3 regions of the Mesorhizobium sp. M0802 genome follow, and region 2 is predicted to be linked to each of the others. Evidence: riboswitches for the same ligand, from Rfam matches in the RefSeq annotation. Region 2 holds a riboswitch; each other region holds the start of a gene.
What was found. A riboswitch is a leader RNA that binds a small molecule or an ion and turns the genes downstream of it on or off. The one in region 2 is predicted to bind cobalamin.
Positions count from the first base shown of each region.

Region 1 (5,608 bases), on a different contig from region 2:
CGTCGTTCATGCCCTCACCGAGCAGTCGCCCGACATCAGCCAAGGCGTTGACGAGGGAAGAGGGCAAGACCTCCAGCAGGGAGCGGGAGATCAGGGCCTCATGTTCGGCTACGCATGCCGCGAAACCGATACCCTGATGCCTTTGCCGATCCAACTCGCTCATCGCTTGACGAAACGGCAGGCGTATGTCCGGAAGGCACAACAGCTTGGCTGGTTGCGTCCTGACATGAAATCCCAAGTCTCAGTGCGCTATGAGGGGTTGCGCCCGGTCGCCCTGGATACCATCGTCGTGTCGACGCAACATGACGAGCAGGTCTCGCAAGAGACTGTCCGCGAGGGCGTCATTGAGGAAATCATAAAGCCTGTCCTGCCGACCCACCTGGAGACGGAAGGCATCAGAATTCTGGTCAACCCGACGGGGCGGTTCGTAGTCGGCGGGCCGCGCGGCGACTGCGGTCTCACTGGACGCAAGATCATCGTCGATTCCTATGGCGGGATGGGTCGTCATGGTGGCGGCGCCTTCTCGGGCAAGGACCCGTCCAAGGTTGACCGCTCGGCTGCCTATGCAGCCCGCTATGTCGCAAAGAACATCGTCGCTAGCGGACTTGCGGACGTGTGCGAGGTGCAGCTTGCTTACGCAATCGGCGTGGCCAGTCCGGTTTCCGTCATGGTCAACACGTTCGGGACAGCCAGGGTTGAGGAAAGCAGGATCGAGCGCCTCATTCTTGAGTTGTTCGATCTCAGACCGAAAGGCATTATCAAGATGCTTGATCTCTTACGCCCTATATATCGCAATACAGCGACCTATGGCCATTTCGGCCGTGAAGAGCCTGATTTCACCTGGGAGAAGACAGACAGGGCGGACGAATTGCGTCGCGAGGCAGGACTCGCCGCCCCGTGAGAAGCCGCCGGCGAACGGATTGGCAAGCGGAAAGCCCATTTCCACCGGGCAGACCCGCGCCTGGCAGGCGTGGCGAGAAGCCGGCTCGGGTTTTTTGGCGGAGACATTGATGCCGGATTATGACGTGCTTTGCATCGGCAATGCCATTGTCGACATCATCGCCCAGTGCGACGAGGCATTCCTCGAGATCAACGGCATCATCAAGGGCGCGATGAACCTGATCGACACGCGCCGCGCCGAACTGCTCTACAGCCGCATGGGCCCGGCGATCGAGGCCTCCGGCGGCAGTGCCGGCAACACGGCGGCGGGCGTAGCCAGCTTCGGCGGACGCGCCGCCTTCTTCGGCAAGGTCTCCAACGATGCGCTGGGCGAAATCTATGCGCACGATATCCATGCACAGGGTGTCGCCTTCGACACCAGGCCGCTCAAGGGCGAGCCGCCGACGGCGCGCTCTATGATCTTCGTCACGCCCGACGGCGAGCGCTCGATGAACACCTATCTCGGCGCCTGCGTCGAGCTTGGCCCTGAGGATGTCGAGGCCGACAAGGCATCCGGCGCCAAGGTTACCTATTTCGAGGGCTATCTGTGGGATCCGCCGCGCGCCAAGGAGGCGATCCGGCAGACGGCGAAGCTCGCACACGAGGCCGGACGCGAAGTGTCGATGACGTTGTCGGATTCGTTCTGCGTCGACCGCTACCGGGACGAGTTCCTCGAGCTGATGCGCTCGGGCACTGTCGACATCGTCTTTGCCAACAGCCACGAGATCAAGTCGCTCTACCAGACAAAATCCTTCGACGAGGCGCTGGCGGCTATCCGCAAGGACTGCAAGATTGCCGCCGTCACCCGCTCCGAAAAAGGCTCAGTGATCGTGCGCGGCGACGAGACCGTCACCATCCAGGCGACGACGATCCGCGAACTGGTCGACACCACCGGCGCCGGCGACCTCTACGCCGCTGGCTTCCTCTACGGCTACACGACCGGACGCAGCCTGCAGGATTGCGGCGATCTCGGGTCGCTGGCAGCCGGGCTGGTGATCCAGCAGCTCGGGCCAAGGCCGCGGCAGAATTTGCGCCGCGAGGCGGAACGGGCTGGGTTGCTGTAGATGCGCGGGCAACTAACCAGCCGCCCTACTGACGCGATGACCGCAGTGGCGGAACTGTGTCAAAGCTCGCTGCGATCTTCTGCATTCTAACGACGTTGTCACGCGCTTGAAGTCTTGTCCGAAATCCTTCATGGGCGACCTGCGAGGGATGTCGCAGCCCGACAGGAATCCATTAGTTGGACAATGGTGGCAGCGCAGCAGCGCAGCCAATGGGCGACTGAATATTTCACAATGTTAGACAAGCGTAAAAGCGCGATCGCATAACGACATAAACATTTGGTTATGCGTCATTGACAGGAGAGCGGATTGTTGTGATTGTCTGCGTGTCGTGGTTCTTCGCGTGCGGCGCTGCCGCAGCGAAGCTAAGAGGGAAGCCGGTGCGATGCCGGCGCTGCCCCCGCAACTGTTAGCGGCGAGCCAATCCACTCATCTCACTGAGGCGAATACCCTCGGGAAGACGGGTAGAGGCTATGACCCCGCGAGCCAGAGACCTGCCACGGCGAATTACGTCCACGGGCGGGGTGTCTCGGTGGCCGCTGCAACCGGCGTGCCGGCCTGCTAGCGCCTTCCTTGTCACCGACGCCCCCAACCATCGGGGTATGACATGACTGTCTCTCAGCAAATTCCTGTAGCAACGCTCGGCGTGCCGCGCTTCGGTCGTCGGCGAGAACTGAAATTCGCCCTCGAAAGCTACTGGTCCGGAACATCGTCCGCTGGCGACCTTCTTGCGACGTCGAAGGCGCTCCGAGCCGCTAGCTGGGAAGAGCAGCGCGATCGCGGCGTGTCGAAAATCCCGTCGAACGACTTCTCGCTTTACGACCATGTGCTCGACACCGCAGCCATGGTCGGGGCCATTCCATCCCGGTACGGCTGGAATAGCGGCGAGGTCCCACTTGACATCTACTTCGCAATGGCGCGCGGCAACCAGGGTCAGACGGAGGATTGTGGACACGCTGGTCACCAGGAGGAGGCTCATGGACCTGGTGTAACCGCGATGGAAATGACCAAGTGGTTTGACACCAACTACCACTACATTGTGCCGGAACTCGATGATGATCAGACGTTCGCCCTCTCGTCATCGAAGCCGGTCGATTACTTCCTCGAGGCTAAAGCTCTCGGCATTCACACACGCCCAGTCATCCTTGGACCCATCACCTTCCTCAAGCTGGCGAAATCGCGTGCCGAAGGGTTCGGTCCCATCGCGCTCCTACCGCGGCTGCTGCCCGTTTACGAGCAAGTCCTGCAGAGGCTGAAGCTGTCGGGAGCCGACTGGGTGCAGATCGATGAGCCAGCGCTTGTCCTCGATCTGAACCCGAACGAACGAGCTGCGTTCGAATTCGCCTATGGCCAGCTGTCGAAAGCCGCGCCCGAGCTGAAGATCATGCTGGCTACGTATTTCGGGTCGCTGGGAGACAATCTCGAAACCGCGGTTTCTCTGCCCCTGGCCGGCCTGCATATTGATCTCGTGCGCGCTCCCGAGCAGCTGGAAACGGTGGGTCGGCTCGCTCCGAAGGATCTGGTGCTCTCGCTCGGCTTGATCGATGGCCGCAACGTCTGGCGTGCGAACCTGCCCGCCATTCTCGACCGCATCAAACCGATCGTCGCCGGCTGGCCCTTGGACCGCGTCGAAATCGCGCCTTCTTGCTCGATGCTGCATGTGCCGATTGACCTGCGCATGGAGACGGAACTCGAGGCCGACATCAGGTCGTGGCTCGCCTTCGCGGCCCAGAAGACCGACGAGCTGGTCTTGCTGGCCCGGGCCCTTTCCAAAGGCAGGGATGCGGTGGCAGCCGCGTTGAAAGCTTCTGCCGAGGCTGCCGCCACTCGCTTGACGTCCACGAAGATCCATGACCCGCTTGTTGAGGGGCGGATCGCCAGCATTGACCGTAGCATGAAACGACGAGAGAGCGCTTTTGGCGAGCGCTCCAGAGTCCAGGCCGGCACGCTCGGGCTGCCGCCGTTCCCGACGACGACAATCGGGTCCTTCCCGCAGACGCCGCAGGTACGCCGCGCGCGGTCCGCTCATGCGAAGGGCCAGCTCAGTTATGTCGACTACGAGATTTTCCTGAAGAAGGAGATCGAGTCAGCAATTCGTTGGCAGGAAGAGATCGGGCTGGACGTGCTGGTGCACGGTGAGTTCGAACGAAACGATATGGTACAGCATTTCGGCGAGCAGCTGTCCGGCTTCGCCTTCACTCAGCATGCCTGGGTGCAAAGCTATGGGTCGCGCTACGTGCGTCCCCCCATCATCTTCGGGGACGTATCGAGGCGCAATCCGATGACGGTGCGCTGGTGGCAATTCGCCCAGTCGCTTACGGAAAAGCCTGTGAAGGGAATGCTCACAGGCCCAGTGACCATTCTCAACTGGTCCTTTGTTCGAGACGACGTACCCCGCTCCGAAGCCTGCCGCCAGATCGCGCTCGCCATCCGCGACGAAGTGACGGATCTCGAAAGGTCCGGCGCAAGGATGATCCAGATCGATGAGGCCGCGTTTCGCGAAGGATTGCCACTGCGCCAATCTGACTGGAAAGCCTATCTCGACTGGGCTGTCGAATGCTTCCGGATCGCTTCAACGGGTGTAAAGGACGCGACTCGAATCCATACCCACATGTGCTATTCGGAGTTCAACGAGATCATCGACGCGATCGCTGGAATGGATGCGGATGTCATTTCGATCGAGACGTCGCGCTCCAAGATGGAACTGCTGGACGCCTTCACGAGCTCCAAATATCCGAACGAGATCGGTCCCGGCGTCTATGACATTCACTCACCACGTGTGCCGGAGGTCTGCGAGATTTCGGACCTAATCATGCTTGCCCGCGAGCGACTGTCCGACGGCCAACTGTGGGTAAACCCGGACTGTGGCCTCAAAACACGCAAGTGGGAGGAGGTCCGCCCTGCCCTCATTAACATGGTCGCTGCAGCGCGCGCGCTCCGGGAGAAAGTGGCTTGAGGCTTCTCCTTCCTCACCGTGTGGTGAGCTACCGGCTGGCTCCTGTCGGCCGTGAACATGCCAAACCGGCACACTCTTGGAAATGAGCCACTCGGCGCAAATGTGCAATTTCCCTACGGCACGTGTCTTAATCCCGCAGAAATATAAATGTGGCACTACGCTATAATATTGGTTCCTTGGGGACATACAGGCCCCGCGCCTCGAACAAATCGGACACGCGTCGTTTCTCAAAGTAGACTGCTTGGCGCGTTCGCTCAGGACAATATATGGTGCTGCGTCTGTCCGCCCCCAGTTGATCGCGCAGACTACGGGCGAGGTGGCAGGGTTCGGGTATCGCTAGCGTCCCGCCAATTCGGAGATGGACGTCGCAATTCGTGTCGCCAAGTAAAAATCGCCAATCATTTTCGATTGCGAGTCCGCGGCCAGTTGGCCCTTATTTTCCTGAGATCTGCGTTACAGGCCGGGGCGTTGTCGCCGTTTCTGAGGGTAAGATGGGATAGGCGACGTCAGGTGCCTCTCCGGTCAGCGAGTTGAGGAAGGCAACAAGCAGGTCAACTTCTTCGTCCGCCAGTACTACGCCGAGCTGGGTGGTCCCCATAATGGCGACGGCCTGTTTCAGATCCCAAACCTTGCCCGAATGAAAGTATGGCGC
Region 1 covers NZ_JAMYOY010000029.1:15,031-20,638, forward strand. Annotated here, with positions in the region: gene metK (methionine adenosyltransferase) at 1-901, shown strand, start outside; gene NKI10_RS28445 (adenosine kinase) at 1,011-2,003, shown strand; cobalamin riboswitch at 2,316-2,516, shown strand; gene metE (5-methyltetrahydropteroyltriglutamate--homocysteine S-methyltransferase) at 2,608-4,956, shown strand; gene NKI10_RS28455 (cytochrome-c peroxidase) at 5,390-5,608, opposite strand, start outside.
Region 1: another riboswitch for cobalamin. It lies ahead of metE (5-methyltetrahydropteroyltriglutamate--homocysteine S-methyltransferase); the one in region 2 lies ahead of NKI10_RS07105 (CbtB domain-containing protein).

Region 2 (5,608 bases):
CGCAGCTATGGCGGCGTTGTCGTCGACGATGCGTTCATGGGCGAAGGCGGTAGGCGCGAGGCGGAAAGCACCGACATCAGGCGGGCGCTGAAATTGTACCAGGTGGCGGACTATCTGCTGATTGGGCTGTTCGGGTTGCTGTCGGCGGTGCTTATCGCGGTGACGTTCTGAGAGCTTACCGTCGCCCTTCCTTTACCCTCCCCCTTGTGGGGAGGGTCGGCGCGAAGCGCCGGGGTGGGGGACAGCGCCCTACGAGAACCACCACCCCGATCCGCTTCGCGGATCGACCCTCCCCACAAAGGGGGAGGGTAAAAGAAGGGAGGATAGCCCTTAAAACTCGATCCCCTGCTGTGCCTTCACGCCGGCCGAAAAATGATGCTTGGTCACGCCCATCTCCGTCACCAGATCCGCCGCCTCGACCAGCGCCGGCTTGGCGTTGCGGCCGGTGACGACGACATGCAGACCTTCGCGCCGCGCTTTCAGCGCCGCCACCACTCGGTCGAGATCGAGATAGTCGTAGCGTAGCGCGATGTTCAGTTCGTCCAGCACGACGAGGCTGATCGAGGGATCGGCGATCAGCTCCAGCGCCTTGGCCCAGGCGGCTTCGGCCGCCGCAATGTCGCGCTTCAGATCCTGCGTCTCCCAAGTGAAACCCTCGCCCATCGTGTGCCAGACGACGCGGCCGCCAAACGCCGCGAAGGCATCCTTCTCGCCGGTGTGCCATTTGCCCTTGATGAACTGGACGATTCCGACGCGCTTGCCATAGCCGAGCATGCGTAGCGCCAGCCCGAAGGCAGCCGTGGTCTTGCCCTTGCCGGGTCCGGTGTTGACGATCAGCAGCCCCTTCTCGACCGTCTTTTCCGCGACCTCGGCGTCCTGCACCGCCTTGCGCTTGGCCATCTTGGCGCGATGGCGCTCTTCGTCTTTTGCGTCGATATCGGTCATCTCATTTCACCTTGAGCGGCAGCCCCGCCACCATCAGAAGCACCATATCAGCTACCACCGCGATCTGCTGGTTGAGCCTGCCGGCGGCATCGCGGAACCGGCGTGCCAGCGCATTGTCGGGCACAATGCCTTGTCCGACTTCGTTGGAGACCACGAACCACGGCCCGCGCGGCCGCGAAAGCACATCGGCCAGCCGCCGGCACTCCCCCTCTAGATCATGATCGGCCAGCATATAATTGGTCAGCCAAAGCGTCAGGCAGTCGACAAGCACCGGCTGGTTGTCCGGCAATGCCTCGAGCGCACCTGCAAGATCAAGCGGAGCATCGATGGTCGCCCATCCCTCGCCGCGGCGCGAGCGGTGTTGCGCGATGCGCTCGCGCATTTCGCCGTCATAGGCTTGCGCGGTGGCGATATAGGCCCATGGCGGCGGCAACGCCGTCGCCAAAGTTTCGGCATGCGCGCTCTTGCCGGAGCGCGCACCGCCGATGATGAAGGTCAAACTGCGATCAGGCAAAGCTGTCGCGCAGGCTGGTCGCGGTGCCGGTGAAGCGCGAGTGCACTATGCCGACAACTGCGCCGAGCACCAGCCAGAACACCAGATTGGTCAGCGTCACCGCCACCACGAACTGATGATGCAGGCCCTCCGGGATCGGCGTTACGAAACTGTCAGGCTGCGGCGCGCCGACAATATGCGGGGCGACGATCAGGACGACGGCGAGCACGGTCAGGGGCGCCGACGTGCGGAAGGTGATAAGGGCAAGGCCGATCGCGGTTGCCATCACCGTTGCCCACCACCAGATCTGGCGCTGTATGAGATCGGCCGCCGGCATTGCCGGCAGTTCCGGCGGCAGGCCGAGTCCCGGCGCCAGCGTGAACACGGCAAAGCCCGCCAGACCCCAGAACACGCCCTGGCGCCAGCTGCCGATGCCGCCGGCGAACTCGGAAACCGCCACCAGGACCAGCGCGAAGCCGATGCCGGTGACGATATTGGCGACGACACTGAAGGCGAAACGCTCGAGGCCGTCGGCCGGCGCCCAGCCTTCGTCCTCCGCCGGCGCGGCTGCTTCAGCCGGGGCTGCGCTGCTCACGGCATTTTCCGCCGGCGCGGCGGTGCTCATGGCATTGGTGTCCGCAGCGTTGGCGGTCGGCGCCGCGGCATGCTGATGCTCATGGCCGCCACCAGCCTTTTCGTAGACCTCCGCCTTGAGGATCAGCGGCACGGTGGCGTAGGCCTGCATGCAGGCGAGAGCGACACCGGCCACGAGCCCTGCGATCGCCGCGATGAACACGACGTTGCGAAACAGGTTCATGATGTCAGATCCTCGTCAGTGGCAGGGAAACGCCATCGAATGGCGATAGTCGTGCGCCGCATTGTGGACCGCATCGATATGCGAGAAACCGACAACGCCGACGACGAAAATGCCCAGAAACGCGCTAAGCACGAGCTGCATGAAGCGCGACTGCGAGGAGACGGAAGCGCCGAGAGAGACGGAAGCGGTATTCATATCTTGTCCTTTCGCCCTCCACCCGAGGGCATCGAAGTCAGTTCCCTGTCGCCGGCAGGTCTCCTGGCTCGCGGATCAGCGCCCTTCCCCACCTTCCCGAGGAAAAAATCCTCAGTGGCTTGGAGAGGACTACCGCACACAGTTGCGGGGGCAGCCACGGCATTGGGCAACAAGTCAGCCCTCACCGCATTCCCTCTTGGTCCCTAACGGAACCGACGACATGCATGACTATAGGCTGAAACGGCCGCATCCGGCAAACCAAATTCCGCCGGCCAACAGCGCGAATGCGCCATGCGGCGTTACGGGTTCAACGCGGTGATCCGCTCGGCAACCAGCCGCTGCAGCCGCCACAGATGGCGATCGTGAATGCCGCGCTCTTCAAGGTTTTTCACCGTGTTGTAGAGATAGTCGGCGCCCGACCCCCAGTGCCCGCAGGACGTGGCCAGCCTTTCGACGACCTTGCCCTCGTCGAGCGGGCCGGAATAGGTCAGGCCGTTGCGGTTGATGACGAAGGCCAATGCCCTGAGCGGTCCGGCCTCGCTTGCAAGCTTCAGCATGCGCGGCCGGTAGCTTGTCGGCTTCAGCGTGACTTCGCGCCGGAAAAGCCGGCCCAACTGCTCGCGCCGGTTATTGTCGGTCAGCCGAAAGGCGACGCCCTTGCATTGTCCGCCACGGTCCAGCGCCATCATCAGGCCGGGGCTGTCCTTGGTGCCGCGCCAGCGCGTCATGTTCATGCAAAAGGACCGATGCCAGCCGCGCGCCAAGGCAACGCGGTCCTCGACATAATCTATTTCCGGTTTCCAGATCAGCGATCCATAGCCGAACAGCCATAGCGGTTCGCTGTCCGGGAGTTCGACCTGCAATTCATCCAGCAGCGCGTCATAGTCGGCTTCATCGAGATGCATCGCGTCCGGATCCGGCCCGGGGTCCCTGATCTCGCGCCAGCAGCGCGCGACCAGCTCCGGCGTAAGCGACATCTGTCGTGCGGCCACGTTCCGAATCCCCCCAATTTCCGAATGTCCCATGTCCACGACATGATTATGCGCCGCGCCTGCAACCGGCAATGCGGCACTCTGATTGACAAACGATTTGCCGGGGTGTCGGCTGACGCTTCATAGGAAGCCAGCCATGCATCCCAACCCGAGCGAGCGCAACCCCTATAACGGCCTGAGCCGGGCCGAACCGACGCTACCGTCATCGGCCTATTGGGATAGCGAGGCTTACCAGCGCGATCTCGACGCCATCTGGTACAAAAGCTGGCTGCTCGTCTGCCGCGAGGCCGATCTTGCCCAGCCTTTGGCATTCAGGACATTCCGCGTCGGCACGCAGGCAATCGTCGTGCTGCGCGACGAGACCGGCGAGTTGCGCGCCTTCCACAACACGTGCCGGCATCGCGGCTCGCAGCTTTGCCAGGAAAGCGAGGGCCGGCTGAAAGCGCGGCTCATCACTTGCCCCTACCACGCCTGGTCCTACTCGCTGCGCGGCGATCTCGTGCGCGTTCCCTCGAAATCTCTGCCCGAAGGTTTCGACAAGGCCGATCATTCGCTCTACCGGGTGGCGCTGTCGGTGTGGCGCGGCTTTGTCTTTGTGAACCTTCAGCAGGCGACGGCCGGCTCCGCCGAGACCTCCTTCGATCCCGCATCCGGCGACCTCGCCAACTGGCCGCTGGAAACGCTGGTATCAGGCCATGTCCTGCGCAAGGTGATGAACTGCAACTGGAAAATCTTCTGGGAGAACTTCAACGAGTGCCTGCATTGCCCAGGCGTCCACAAGGACCTGTCTCGGCTGGTGCCGATATACGGCCGCGGCCTGATGAGCCGGCACGACGACCCCGACTGGGTCCGCCATGCCGACAATGACGCGCCGGAGTTTTCGGGTGGCCTGCGCGCCGGCGCCGAGACCTGGTCGCGCGACGGACATGCCCATGGCCCGGTCTTCCCGGGCCTGACGCCGGCCGAGCGTGCGGCCGGACAGACCTATGCCACCAGCCTGCCCTCGATGTTCATCGTCGGCCATGTCGATTATGTCAGGACGGTGCGACTGATGCCGCTCGGTCCCGAACAGACCGAACTCACCGCCGAGTGGCTGTTCGCGCCCGAGGCGCTTGCCGAGACCGACATCGACAATGTCGTCGCCTTCGGCACCCAGGTGCTGGAGGAGGATGCCGCGATCTGTGAGATCAATCAGAAAGGCCTGCGCTCGATGCGCCACCAGGCCGGCGTTCTGATGCCGGAGGAGTACGATCTGCACCGCTTCCACAACTGGGTGCGCGAGCGGCATGCAGCGCTTGAGGCAACCGCCTGATCGGCGACTAAAGCGACTTCGGCAAATAGCGCCAGGTGATAAAGCCGCAAACAGCGGCCAGAATGCCCAGCGTCACGAACACCGAGCCGAGGCCGAAAAACGCCAGCACCACCGAATAGACCAGCGGCGGCGTCAGCTCGGAAAAGTCGAGAGGTGCGGTAGACCGCGGCCATCTGCGCCCGCTCATAGGACCGCACCGAGCGCATGAAGGCGGTCGAGCCCAGTGCATCGAGCGCGATGGTGAAGAAGGCGCCGCAGAGCAGGAAAAAGCCCGTAAGCAGCGGCGCGGTAGTGCCGACCGCGCCCGCCGCAAGCAGCGTCGCCGACATCGCGAAATAGGCGAAGGTCATGGTGCGCCGGCCGCCGAAGCGTTTTCCCGCTTTGCCCCAGAAGATCGCCATGAACAACACCGCATTGCCGGCCGAAACCAGCAGGCCGCCGGCAAGCTTGCCCTCGCCGGTAATCACCATGAACAGCGGCCCGTAGACGAAGAACGTCGTCCAGAAGCATGACCGGCCGAAGGCGATCAGCCAGGCCAGCCTGAGCCTGGGTTGTGCTACGAAGCGGCCGATATTGGCCAGCGGATTGGCCGGCCGCGTCTTGCCGGGCCGGATCGACTGGTTGTCGCCCAGCCTGTAGGTCCAGAACAGCGCCAGCAAGGCCAACGCAAACACCGCCACCGCGCCATGCGCGGCATAGATGCCGTAGCGTGTGTAGAGGAAGATGCCGAGTGTCGGCCCGCCGGTCCAGGCCAGCATCGACCACGCCATGCGCAGCGATTCGGCCTGCATGAAATCGGTCTTGCGGATGTGGTCCATGATGTAGAGGTTGAGCGTGATCGACAGGGCGCTCGC
Region 2 covers NZ_JAMYOY010000003.1:249,778-255,385, forward strand. Annotated here, with positions in the region: gene cbiB (adenosylcobinamide-phosphate synthase CbiB) at 1-171, shown strand, start outside; gene cobO (cob(I)yrinic acid a,c-diamide adenosyltransferase) at 331-945, opposite strand; gene cobU (bifunctional adenosylcobinamide kinase/adenosylcobinamide-phosphate guanylyltransferase) at 947-1,459, opposite strand; gene NKI10_RS07100 (CbtA family protein) at 1,452-2,255, opposite strand; gene NKI10_RS07105 (CbtB domain-containing protein) at 2,271-2,450, opposite strand; cobalamin riboswitch at 2,487-2,682, opposite strand; gene NKI10_RS07110 (gamma-glutamylcyclotransferase) at 2,750-3,442, opposite strand; gene NKI10_RS07115 (aromatic ring-hydroxylating oxygenase subunit alpha) at 3,579-4,754, shown strand; partial or broken gene NKI10_RS07120 (MFS transporter) at 4,762-5,608, opposite strand, start outside.

Region 3 (5,608 bases), on a different contig from region 2:
TTGCGGATCATGGAACTGCCAGAAGTCGAGATCATGATAGTAGCTGCCGCGCAATCCGGCCTCTTCCAGCCGGTTGGCAAAGGCATGATGGTTGTAATCGCCTCGGCCCCAGGTGGCCGGGGCGGGGACGCCATCGATGGCCGGGTGGGCGACGAAAATGCGGCAGCCGTCAGATGCAGACGGATTTTCCGGGGCCGGTATGAAGGCATGGCTCATGGCTTCCGCCAGCGTGCCATGGTCGAGGTGGACACTCAGGTCCAGTCCCGGCAACCGCACCCCGGCGGTAACGGGATAGAAGGCGGCGGCGCTTTCCGCGGCCGCCAGCACATGGCGGGCATAATCCGGCAGGGTTTGCAGCGTGATCAAAGGCATGTGTTCGTTGTTCCAGCGTCCAGAATTGCGCCGGGTCGCCTGATGCATGTCGCTCGGGGTGGCCCCGGTTTTGAGACGACGACATGCATAAAATCAAAGATCTAAACCGCGTCGCCTGAGTCCGTTCAAACGCGACGCGCTTTAGGGAAACGATTATGCCTGTTTCACCGCCGGCCAGCCGAGAGGTTCCTCGACCTCATGGATCGGGTCGACAATGATGAGATCGGCAAGGTCGTCGTGGACATCGACCTTGAGCGGCTCATTGCTGGCAGCAAGCGCAGACGACAGCTCGCCCGAAAGCGGTTGCGCCGGTGTTTCGGCTGGTGCAAGCAACCCGAAATCGAGCAGTCGGGCAACGAAGCTTTCGAGGTCGGCCAGGCTTATTTTTGCGGCGGCCGCGGCAGCTCCGACCAGCGCTTCAGTGGCGACGCCGGACGACAAAGCCTGCCAGACCCGGCTGCCGGAATCGGAAAAGCCGAAATACTTACCGTTCGAAAGATCGAGAACGACGGCTTCGCCATCGAATGATTCGAAAACGATGTCCTTGCTTGCGACCGCGTAGACCCGCTGTTGCATCGCTCTGTCCCCCGTTCCATGCGCCCATGAAGGGATGCGCCAGTTTCACGGCCTGCCAGCCCTTCCTAAGTGCGTCTAAATCACTCGGCCTATGCTTGGCAAGACAAAGACCCGCGAACACCGCCTGCGTCGGCGACCGTTGCGGCGAAGTCGACCGGCTCAAGCCTCGATTTCGAGCGCCGACAACGGTTTCGAGCAGCAGGCAAGGATGAAACCGTCATCGATCTCGTGGTCGAGGATGCCGCCATTGTGGCTCATCTCGACTTCGCCGGAGACCTTCTTCACCTTGCAGGTGCCGCACAGGCCGAACTCGCAGGCGGCGGGAATCCGCACGCCCGAGCTGCGCGCGGTCTGCAGCACGGTCTGGCCGGCGACGCAGCCGGCATCGACCTCCGAAAGCGAGAAGCGGATCGGCGTCACGGCTTCGACAGGTGCAGCGATGCCGTCCTCGACCGGGGAGGCAAACGGCGCCGGAATTTCCTCCATCACAGGCGCGGCAAAGCTCTCCTGATGGTATTTCGTCATGTCGAAGCCGGCGGCATCCAGCATGCCGCGCACGGCGCGCATGAACGGATCGGGGCCGCAGCAGAAGATTTCGCGCTCGCGGAAATCCGGAGCCAGCAAGGGCAGCCGGATCGCATCGATGCGCCCCATATGGCCGTACCAGCCTTCGCGGCTGGAACGTTCCTCGATCATGAAGCCGAGCGACAGGCCGGGCATATGGCCGCCGAGCAGTTCGAGTTCCTTGCGGAAGATGATCTCTTCGGCACGCCGCGCGCAGTTGACGAAACCGACATCGGTCCATGGCGCGCAGTCGTTCAGCCAGCGCAGCATCGACATCATCGGTGTCACGCCGGAGCCAGCCGAAATGAACAGATATTTGGCCGCCGGGTGGCTGTGCAACGAGAAGTCGCCCGCCGGTCCATAGGCCTTGACATGCGAGCCGGGCACCAGTTGGTCGAACATCCAGCGTGTGCCGATGCTGCCCGGTTGCGCCTTCACTGTCACCGCGATCGAAAACGGCCGCGATGGTGACGACGACAGCGTATAGGTGCGCATCAGCGGCCCGTCCGGTGTCGGCAGTTCCAGCGTCAGGAACTGGCCCGGCTTGTAGCGGAACCAGGTCTGGTTGTCGGAGCGGAAGGTGAAGGTCTTGACGTCAGGCGCCTCGTCGCTGACGCCGATCACTTCCAGCACCTGCAGCCTATCGTTCCACGGCGCCATCTGGTCGAGATGGCGATAGAGCCCAAGATCCGTCATCGCATTCATCCTCCGGTCCTTCTTCGCCTGCTCCAGCTCACGCGACGCTGCGCAGCGCCGGCCTGCCACCTTCGGCAAGGCGCGGGCCGATGAAGGCCGCGTACCATTCGACGAACTGGATCACGCCGCCCTCGTGCAGCTCCGAATAGGGGCCGGGCTCATAGGCCGGAGACAGGATGCCAAAGGCGTTTTCCTCGACGATGCGGCGGTCCTGGTCGTTGGTCTCGGTCCAGACATGGGTGAGCTCCTCAAGGTTGTAGTCGACCCCCTCGACCGCATCCTTGTGCACCAGCCACTTGGTCGTCACCGCGGTTTGCGTGGCGCTGATCGGCAGCACCCGGAAGGTGACCGCATGGTCGATCAGTATGTGGTTCCAGGTCGTCGGATAGTGGTAGTGCATCAAGGTGCCGATGCGGTCGGCGGCAACAGTGTCGGACAGGTTCTTCGTCACCGCGCGCTTTCCCGACATCGTGTAGCTGACGGCATCGCGCAGCAGCGGCGCGCGGGTGGCGCGGTATTGCCCGGCCGGATCGATGCGGAACTTGCTCGGCAGGCCCGCCGCCTCGCATTTCGCCCAGTGCGCCAGCATCTCCGGATCGCTGTCGGCGCCCTGCACGCCGGTCACCGTCGGCGCTTCGGGGAATGTCTTGCACAGCTCTGGATGATTGCCGGCGCAGTGATAGCATTCGCGGTTGTTTTCCCAGACCAGCTTCCAGTTGCCCTTCTCGATGATGGTGCTCTCGAAGGCGACCTTGGCTTCATTCAGCCCGTGCGGCTTGAGGTAGGGCTCTATCATGGCGCGCATCGGCGCAAAGTCGGCAGGTTCTTTTGCCAGGCAGATGAAGATATAGCCGCCGACGCTCTCGCAGGCGACGGGCTTCAGGCCGAACTGGCTCTTGTCGAAACCGTCGGCCATCTGGCGGGCAAACAGCAGCCGGCCGTCAAGCTCGTAGGTCCACTGGTGATAGGGGCAGACAAGCTTTGCCGCCATGCCCTTCTCAGTGTTGCAGACACGGCTGCCGCGATGGCGGCAGGAATTGTGAAAGGCGTTGATGTTGCCCTTCTGGTCGCGGACCAGCACCACCGGATAATCGCCGATCTGCACGGTGATATAGCTGCCGGGCTTCGGCAGTTCGCAATCATGGCCGATGAACAGCCAGTCGCGATACCAGATAAGCTCCATGTCGAGCTTGAAATAGTCCGGGTCGGTGTAGAAGGGCTGTTCCAGCGAAAAGCCTTGCTTGCGGCCGTTCAGGAGCCTCAGCATGTCGTTGCGCGTATCCATAGTTCTGTCCTCGTGGTTTAAGGACTGAACTTGGTGGTGATGGAGGAAGGATCGGACGCAGGCCGGCGCGGCGCCGGACATGCACTATCCACCTCTTGACCGCCCACCGCGATCAGTCGAGTCTATGCATCTCGGGCTGGTTTCCGGGCTCTGGAGTTGTCCTTGCGGACCATCGCGACACCTTCCCAGGCTCTTGCCCAGTGGTCTCCCGTTGCGACTTCAACTCCACCACCGTTGCGGGGGCAGCGCCGGATTCTGACCGGCTTCCCAATTCTCCGCTGCGTCGTCACGAAGCGGCACCTGAGATGCGATCATCTAATCACGGCAGCGATCGCGACGTCGGCATGAAAGCGACATCATATCCATGCGGCGCGACACGCGCGGCTTACGCCCCCCGCCCCCGGGTCAAAGAGCTGAGACGTTTCTTGCGACGCCATCATCGCCGTTTCGAATCGCTGCCGATCCAGTTCGATCGCGGGCAAAAATGGCTCAACGGTATCGAAAAGTTACTATTAGCAATCTCTAATCGAACCGAACGGTTCGTTTCTGTTGACAATGCGTGCAGGACAGTGTGAACGACGGCCCGGAAACCGACATCGGAGCGAACCACTCGGTTCGGCATAAGCGACTGAAAACAATGCGATAAATGACCATAGAGGAACTTCATGGCACAATTTCAAGGTGCAGGACCGTGGTCCACACGGAACAACTTCGTGATTGGAAACCAGCCTATGGCTTTCCCACATCGGGGCTGTCCGAACGACGCGAATTCCTCCCAAGACACGCCGCTAGACGGACAGACAAACTGGAGTACTAAAAATGAAAAAGATCATCCTCACTGCCGCAGCCGTTTTGGCGATCACCGGCAGCGCCTTCGCCGGTAGCGACAATTACGGTTCCAATGGTGCGAACCAGCCAGCCGTCTCGGTCGACAGCTCGTATACGGCTTCCATTCAGAAGCCGGCGCACGCTGACAAGCAGCCTGTCGTTCAGGGCGCCGACCGCGACCTCTACGGCAATCGCTGATCCCGACCAAAGAAGGGCGGCTAACCCGTCGCTCTCGGGATCCCAAAAAATTCAGGAGTATTTGAAAATGAAAAAGATCATCCTTGCTGCCGCCGCCGTTTTGGCCATCTCCGGCAGCGCTTTCGCCGGCAGCGACAACTACGGTTCGAACGGCGCCAACCAGCCTGCGATTACGTCGACCGATAGTGGCCATACGGCTTCGGTTGAGAAGTCGGCTCCAGCCGAGCAGGCGCCTGCCCACGGTGCCGACCGTAACCTTTTCGGCCGCTAAAAGCCGGTTTCCAGCACGTGGCGGGCTTATCCGCTGCAGCTGGCGGCATCAGAAAAATTCAGGAGACTAAAATGAAGAAGATCGTTCTTGCCACCGCAGCCGTTCTGGCTGTTTCGAGCGCTGCCTTTGCCGGCAGCGACAATTATGGCTCCAATGGCGCCAACCAGCCGGCCGCTGCCGTCGACACCACCCGCACTTCGTCGACCGGCACCAACTCGGCGGTCTACAAGCTGCTGAACTCGTCGGACGACCAACAGAAGTTCGTTCCTCAGAGCAGCGACAGGGATCGGTTCGGCAACAACTAACAGCCGAAGCTTAAAAAAAGAGCGGCGGGCCTAGCCCGCCGCTCTTTTTTCATGCCTGTACAACGCAGCTATCTCAAGCCGCCTTCACTTCCACCGGCTTGAGCGAGAAGGAGTGCCCATCGGCGTCGAAGATGTGCAGGTCCCCGGCATCCGCGGTCAGCCGCAGCTTTGCCCCGCGCTTGACCTCGACATTGCCGGGCAGCTTGGTCACCAACGGCAGGTCGGCGCGACCGATATCGATATAGACCAGCTGCACCTCGCCGAGCTGCTCGACATAGTCCACCACGCCCTCGAAAAGATATTCCGTGCCGGTGGCGACCGACAGATCCTCCGGCCGCACGCCGAAGCTGACTGCCGCACCCTTGGCTGACGCCGGCGTTGCAATCGGCACCGTGGCCTTGCGGCCGCCGACATGGCTGACGATTGTCGGGTTGCCCGTCTTGTCGATCGTTGCCGGCAGGATGTTCATGGCCGGCGAGCCGATGAACTGAGCAACGAACAGATTGCCGGGCT
Region 3 covers NZ_JAMYOY010000002.1:559,412-565,019, forward strand. Annotated here, with positions in the region: gene NKI10_RS05825 (hypothetical protein) at 1-372, opposite strand, end outside; gene NKI10_RS05830 (PqqD family protein) at 526-948, opposite strand; gene NKI10_RS05835 (FAD-binding oxidoreductase) at 1,108-2,208, opposite strand; gene NKI10_RS05840 (aromatic ring-hydroxylating oxygenase subunit alpha) at 2,246-3,493, opposite strand; cobalamin riboswitch at 3,611-3,812, opposite strand; gene NKI10_RS05845 (DUF680 domain-containing protein) at 4,313-4,519, shown strand; gene NKI10_RS05850 (DUF680 domain-containing protein) at 4,587-4,790, shown strand; gene NKI10_RS05855 (DUF680 domain-containing protein) at 4,862-5,095, shown strand; gene NKI10_RS05860 (ABC transporter ATP-binding protein) at 5,169-5,608, opposite strand, start outside.
Region 3: another riboswitch for cobalamin. It lies ahead of NKI10_RS05840 (aromatic ring-hydroxylating oxygenase subunit alpha); the one in region 2 lies ahead of NKI10_RS07105 (CbtB domain-containing protein).